DNA from 3 places in the Halomonas pelophila genome. Region 3 is predicted to be linked to each of the others. Evidence: riboswitches for the same ligand, from Rfam matches in the RefSeq annotation. Region 3 holds a riboswitch; each other region holds the start of a gene.

Region 1 (2,262 bases), on a different contig from region 3:
CTGCGGTTGGATGGCCAGCTCGACCGGCTCGGCTTCCTCAATGCCTTCCTGCCTGACGAGCATGGCCTGGCCGTCCAGGGGGGCGGACGCCTGTCCCTCGACCTCGGCCTGGAAAGCGGCGAGGTGATGCTCGAGAGCCAGCTTCGCGTTAACTCCGACCGACTTGCCGTGCGCTTCCTGCACTACGAGGCCTTCGGCGACGGCTCGCTGGTGCTGGAGGCCAGCGACCCCGGCGCGCAGCTGCACCTCTCCCTGCCCCGCTTCGGCCTGCGCCGCCAGGAGGGAGGCGACGCGCTGATCGACGGCCGCCTGCTGGAGATCCAGAGCCGGGCGCGGAGCTTCGACCCGAGCGAGGGCCTGGAGGCACTCAGCACGCGCATCGACATGCCCGATGTGGCGGTACCGGACCTCGCCGCCTTCAATGACTACCTGCCCAAGGATGCCGGCATCGCCTTCCTGTCGGGCCAGGCGACGATGGCCACCCAGCTGCGACTCGAGGGCCTGTCGGCCGAGGGCAGCCTCTCGCTCACCGCCTCCGACGCCCGCCTCGCCTTCGATGAGCAGGTCCTGGAGGGCACCCTGGCGCTGGAGGCTCGCCTCTCCGAGGGCGACCTGGAGACGCTGCGCTTCGACGTCGCAGGCTCCACGCTGAGCCTGAGCGACATGCGCCTGGAGAACGCCGCCGGCGCCCTGACCCGCGGCTGGTGGGCGCGCCTCGAGGTCCCCGAGGGAGAGATGCGCTGGGTGGCACCGCTGGCGCTCGACGCCCGGCTCGACCTGGCCATGCGCGACAGCGGCCTGCTGGTCAACCTGTTCGTCGACTCGGCCCGGGAGAGAGGCTGGCTGCGCGACCGGCTGACCCTTGGCGAGGTGCGCGGCGAGGTGCGCGTGATGTTCGACGACGACACCCTGCGCCTGGAGGACCTCGCCGTGCGGGGTGGCAGTCGCCTGGAGCTGCTGGCCAACATCGCCCTGCGCGACGCCCAGCTGGCGGGCCGCGCCCTCGCCCGCTACGGGCCCTTTCGGCTGGGCATCGAGCTGGACGGCGAACGCCGTCGATGGCAGCTGCGCAACGTCCGCGACTGGTATGCCAGCGGCCGGCCCGCCAGCGAGCTGACCCTTCCCGAGCGCACGGAGTGGTTCGAGCTGCTGGACGCCGAGCCGGAATGACGCGCCGCGGCGCTACCCGGCAAGATGCCGGTGCAGTGATTCACGGCACCACGCCGTCCGGCCCTGTCGCCGGAGAACCGGTGCCGAAAGCCCCGGTAGTGGACGACACCGGAATCCCCGCAGAGGGTGGCAAGACGACGACAGGATGCTAGAGTAAGCGCTTCGCTTGACGGGGTGCCGGTAGAGCCGGCTGAGATGGCGCGGGGTGTGAAGACACCGAGCGCTGGTCCCGTGGAACCTGATCCGGCTAGTACCGGCGTAGGAATCAAGCGGTGACCCCTGCCTCGCGGCACCTTCTCCGGTCACCCTCTCCCGCCCCGCTTCCGGATCGCCCCCTGACCGGAGACACGATGGGCTACCGATTCGACGACCTTACCGCGGCCTGCCAGGACGACTGGGGCGCCTATATCGAGCACGACTTCGTGCGCCGGCTCGGCGATGCCACTCTCGAGGAAGGCGCCTTTCGCCACTACCTCCAGCAGGACTACCTGTTCCTGATCCACTTCGCCCGGGCCTACGCCCTGGCCGCCTACAAGAGCCGCGACCTCAGCGAGCTGCGCCACGCCTTCGAGGGCCTCAAGACCATCCTCGACGTGGAGCTGGGGCTGCACGTGGACTACTGCCGCGGCTGGGGCATCTCCGAGCAGGACCTGGCGCGCCTGCCGGAGGCCCGCGCTACGCTTGCCTACACGCGCTACGTGCTGGACACCGGCCATCGCGGCGACCTGCTCGACCTGCACGTGGCCCTCGCCCCCTGCCTGGTCGGCTACGGCGAGATCGCCCAGTGGCTCAATGGCCGCGCCACCACGGTGCGCGGCGAGGCGAACCCCTATGACGCCTGGATCGCCATGTACGAGAGCGAGGCCTTCCAGCAGGCCATGGCGGACGAGCGCGCCTGGCTCGACGCCCGGCTGGCGGAGGTGACGCCGGCGCGCTTCGCCGAGCTCACCGCGGTGTTCCGCGACGCCACCCGGCTCGAGATCGACTTCTGGCAGATGGGGCTAGATCAGCGCCTCTGAGCTGGCCCTACCTGACGTCCCGGGCTGGTTCTGGTCAGGCCGCCCACCCACGGGATAGAAGGGGAATCGCGAG
Region 2 (2,262 bases), on a different contig from region 3:
GGCGATCATGCTCGAGGCGGCGCTCAGGGTGGTGTCGGCGCTGCTCATGACCAGCGCCAGGCCGAGGAAGATCAGCCCCACCGCGAACCAGGCGGGAATGTCGGCGAGCAGCACGCTGAACAGCGCCACCGAACCGTCGCCGGGCAGCCCCAGTCCCACGAACGCCAGGCCGAACAGGCCCATCACGAAGATCATCGGCGCGCTCAGAAGGCCCCCGAGCAGGAAGCCCAGGGCCACGGCGCGGTTGCTCTGGGCGGCGTAGACCCGTTGCCAGTTGCCCTGATAGAAGAGCCCGGTCAGCATCACGGCCAAAAAGAAGGTGAGGCCAGCTTTGAGCCCGCCCAGGTCGGTGATGTCCAGCAGCCGCGGCGCCGTCGCCTCGAGGCCGGCGAGGGTGGGTTTGAGGCCGCCGGCGGCCTGCCAGCCGACGATCAGCAGCACGGCGAGCAGCGGCAGGATCACGACCATCTGCACCTTGTCGGTGAAGATCGAGGCGCGCAGGCCACCGTACAGGGTGTAGAGCAGGGTGGCGGCCATCACCACCGAGCTGGTCGCCCAGAGCGGCACCGGCGCCAGCAGCCCGACCATCTTGGCGATGGCGGTGATCCCCGCGGCCAGGGAGATGAAGAGATAAAACAGCATGATCACCAGGGTGAAGGCGTACATGGGGCGCCCGTAGCGGCTCATCACGAACTCGGTGAGCGAGTGGCCGCCCGGCGAGAGCTCGCGCAGGCGCCGCCCCAGCGGAATCATCACCAGCCGTGGCGCCAGCGAGCCCAGCGCATAGCCGGCAATCGCGCCCAGCCCGCCCCAGGTGGCCGCCTGGGCGGGGCCGAACAGGATCCAGGTGCCCAGCGTCGAGGCCATCAGGGTCAGCACCGTGGCGGTGGCGCCCTGGCTGTTGCGGGCGATGATGAAGTCCTCGAGGCTCTCGGTGTGGCGGCGCGCGTAGAGCATGCCCGGCACGGCAAACAGCGCCGCGAAGGCGATGAGCCACCAGAAGGCATGAGTGGTCGGCAGCATGACGTTCTCCCTAGCATGGAAAGGCCCGGCGCGATGCCGAGCGTCGCTACGAGAGGACGCAGTTGCGTTGGGTGAGAAGCGTGGCCGGATGGCACTTCCTTCCCTTCGCCGGCATGATCCGGATCAGGTTCGAAGGGTTACCGGCCGTGTCGTCGATACACGGTGCCGGAATCTCAGTCCGCAAGGACTCCCCCAGGAATGCGCTCCAGCCTAGGGCCCCGGCGTCACGGGGTCAATACGGCGCGCGACGCCCGCATGAACGATGAGCATGCGAACTGTCTGGCTAGTGGCGTAAGATGGGAAGGTCGCGCCCGGGCGCGCAGGGCCCCGGCCACTGCTTGAGCTGGGGCTTGAACGGCGGCTTGAATTGCGCCGCGGCGCCCCCATCTCAGCGCCCCGTGTGTCGCGCCTCGAGCGTGTTTTTTCTGGCGGGTGCCGACACGGCATCCCATTCATTTTCTTTACGGGATCTTTCATGGCCGAACCGGCTCTTTCCATCCGTGGGTTGACCAAGGTCTACGGCAATGGCTTCGAGGCCCTCAAGGGCATCGACCTCGACGTCGCCCAGGGCGACTTCTACGCCCTGCTGGGCCCCAACGGCGCCGGCAAGTCGACCACCCTGGGCGTAGTCTGCTCGCTGGTGCAGAAGACCGCGGGGAAGATCTCGATCTTCGGCATCGACATCGACACCGACTTCGCCCGGGCCAAGTACCATCTCGGCGTGGTGCCCCAGGAGTTCAACTTCAGCCAGTTCGAGAAGGTCATCGACATCGTGCTGGCCCAGGCGGGCTACTACGGCATGTCGCGTCGCGAGGCGCTGCCCCGCGCCGAGGAGCTGCTCCGAGACCTGAGCCTGTGGGACAAGCGCAACGGCAGCGCGCGGATGCTCTCCGGCGGCATGAAGCGCCGGCTGATGATCGCCCGCGCGCTGATGCATCGCCCGAAGCTGCTGATCCTCGACGAGCCCACCGCCGGCGTCGACATCGAGCTGCGCCGCAGCATGTGGGAGTACATGCGCCGCATCAACCGGGAGGAGGGCGTCACCATCATCCTCACCACCCACTATCTCGAGGAGGCCGAGAGCCTCTGCCGCCGCGTGGGCATCATCAACCACGGCGAGATCATCCGCGACACCAGCGTGCGCGAGCTGCTCGCCGAGCTCGATACCGAGACCTTCCTGCTCGATCTCGCCCATCCGGTGGAGGCGGCCCCGGAGGTCGAGGGCTTCGAGATCAATCG
Region 3 (2,262 bases):
CGGATGAGGTGGCGTTTTTCCAGCCCATCGACTCGGTAGGCGGCCGTTGGCTCAGCGACATCACGTAACACGTCAGTATGGTCATGCATGCTGACGTGACATATTTCCTGTTGGGTGTCGACGCTATCGATAATGCACGGCCACAACGGGAAATAGCGTCCAGGCGCCACTCCTATGAGGTAAATGATGGGATCTTTTCTCTCGTAGCTGATCATCAGCTGACGATTAGCGGATTTCGTCAGACCGCCAGCCTCTAGCGAGTACCAGAACCCACCCTCATCGCTAGTCCCATCGGCATAGATGTTGGTGCGGCCCTGTTTGGGCACGACCGTCTTGATGCTCAAGATGCCGTCTGGCATCTGTTTGGGCTTAAAGATGCCGATGGCGCGACTGGCAAGGTAGATAGCGCCATCATCGAAGGGCAGCGGTTCGGCAATCGCATTCCAGGACACATCACCGGACGGTGCTTGAGATATGGCCTCCAACCTCTTGAATGCGGCTTGTCGAATACGGAGATCGATATTCAGCAAGGGGGCGTCCTGAGAAGCAGAGTTAGTATCTACAAATACTAATCAAGTCCTCGTGATTTAACACTCCTCCAATAGCTGCAGCACCGGCGTCAGCTGGCTCTCGTGCAGCAGCAGCAGGCTGTCGGCTTTCTCATTCTCGCGGGGCGCCACCACGGCGAATTCGCCCTCCTCGAGGTGGAACTCGTGGATCTCACGTTGCCCCTGCGGCGTCTGGCAGCGAATCGCGCGGTAGGCATCATCTTCGCTGTAGGTGAGACGGTGGTAGACCTTGAAGAAGGTGTAGAGGGTCAGGCCCTGGCGGAAGGCGGGCCAGCGCGCGGGGATGGTGCGGGTCTCCTCGTCGAGGGCCTGGCCTTCGGCCTCGGCGGCGGCGAGGGCCCGGGCCAGGGGCTTGGCGAGCAGCTCGGTGCCGTCGCAGGGCAGCGGCTGCCCACCCTCGAAGGCCCGGCGGTAGTCGTCGGCCACCCGGCGCAGCGCGGCCAAGGAGTCCAGCCGATGGTCGCTGTGGCAGAGCTCGGCGGGCTCGAAGCTGCCGTTCTGCCAGCCGTGGATGACGCGCAGCACCAGCCGACCCTCGTGCATCGGCGCCAGGATCAGCGCCTCGGTCGCCACGCGCAGATGCAGCAGGCGCTCGGTGGCGGCGTTGTCGAAGGCGCTGTAGGGATCGACGAAGATCCCGTGCAGGCGTCCGGGGGCGTGTTCCTTGGCTTCGGTGTAGGGCATCTCGGGGCTCCGGCACGGGTGGTCGTCACGCTGGGGCGACGTTATGATGCCCCTTGATCCTGTCTCTATCGGCCGTTACGGCGCGGGCTTGAGTCGCGATCCCACAATCCATTCACTGTCGCCAGGGGAGTCTCGCTGCCGCACACGTCGGCCGGGGCTGAGAGAGCGCATGGCGCTGACCCTGGAACCTGATCCGGTTCATACCGGCGGAGGAAGTGCGACATGCCTGTCCTGACGTCTGCCGTGCTCGGCGCGGCGCTGCTGTGCTTTGCATTCCTGGGCCTCAAGGCCCGCCGGGCCGATGGCCCCCTCGACGACTACGTCACCGCGCGCAACTCCCAGAGTGCCTCGACCCTGGGGCTTTCCTTCCTGGCCTCGGGGATGGGCGCCTGGATCCTCTTCGCGCCCCCCGAGATCGGCGCCTTCGTCGGCCCGCTGGCGCTGGCCGGCTATGCCGTGGGCTCGGCGCTGCCATTCATCGTGCTGGGGCTCTATGGCCCGGCGATCCGCCGCCACCTGCCGGAAGGGCGCAGCATCGGCGAGTTCGCCGAGGCCTGCTATGGCGCCGGGGTGCGGCGCTGGGTGTCGCTGGTCTCCGTGCTCTACATGGCCTGTTTCCTGGCCGCGGAGCTGACCGCCGTCGGGGCCATCACCGCGCTGCTCTCCGAGGTGCCACCGGCGCTGGTGGTGATCGGCGTGGCGATCTCCACGCTGCTCTACACCGCAGTGGGCGGGCTGCGGGCGAGCCTTGCCACCGACCGCTGGCAGGCCTGGCTGCTGATCGCCCTGCTGGCCCTGGTCGGCGGGGTGGCGCTTGCGCGCCTGCCCGAGATGCCGGTGGCGGCGGCCCTGCCGTCGATCCCGGCGGGCGATGCGCTCTCCGTGGCGCTGACCCTGGTGATCGCGGTGACGGCGGCGAACCTCTTTCATCAGGGCTACTGGCAGCGGGTCTGGGCGGCGCGGGACGACCGTGCCCTGGGCCGCGGCGCCTGGCTCGGCGGCGGCATCA

Evidence for each region. A riboswitch is a leader RNA that binds a small molecule or an ion and turns the genes downstream of it on or off. The one in region 3 is predicted to bind thiamine pyrophosphate.
Region 1: linked by a shared signal. The riboswitch ahead of tenA (thiaminase II) and the one ahead of ABE957_RS09995 (SLC5/6 family protein) in region 3 are both predicted to bind thiamine pyrophosphate.
Region 2: linked by a shared signal. The riboswitch ahead of ABE957_RS04340 (sodium:solute symporter family transporter) and the one ahead of ABE957_RS09995 (SLC5/6 family protein) in region 3 are both predicted to bind thiamine pyrophosphate.

Annotation. Positions count from the first base shown of each region.
Region 1 is NZ_JBEGCI010000003.1:42,167-44,428, reverse strand. Features, by position in the region: gene ABE957_RS03650 (hypothetical protein) at 1-1,170, shown strand, start outside; TPP riboswitch at 1,331-1,452, shown strand; gene tenA (thiaminase II) at 1,521-2,189, shown strand.
Region 2 is NZ_JBEGCI010000003.1:190,979-193,240, forward strand. Features, by position in the region: gene ABE957_RS04340 (sodium:solute symporter family transporter) at 1-1,023, opposite strand, end outside; TPP riboswitch at 1,107-1,227, opposite strand; gene ABE957_RS04345 (ABC transporter ATP-binding protein) at 1,499-2,262, shown strand, end outside.
Region 3 is NZ_JBEGCI010000007.1:165,314-167,575, reverse strand. Features, by position in the region: gene ABE957_RS10005 (HNH endonuclease) at 1-530, opposite strand, end outside; gene ABE957_RS10000 (hypothetical protein) at 588-1,253, opposite strand; TPP riboswitch at 1,367-1,486, shown strand; gene ABE957_RS09995 (SLC5/6 family protein) at 1,476-2,262, shown strand, end outside.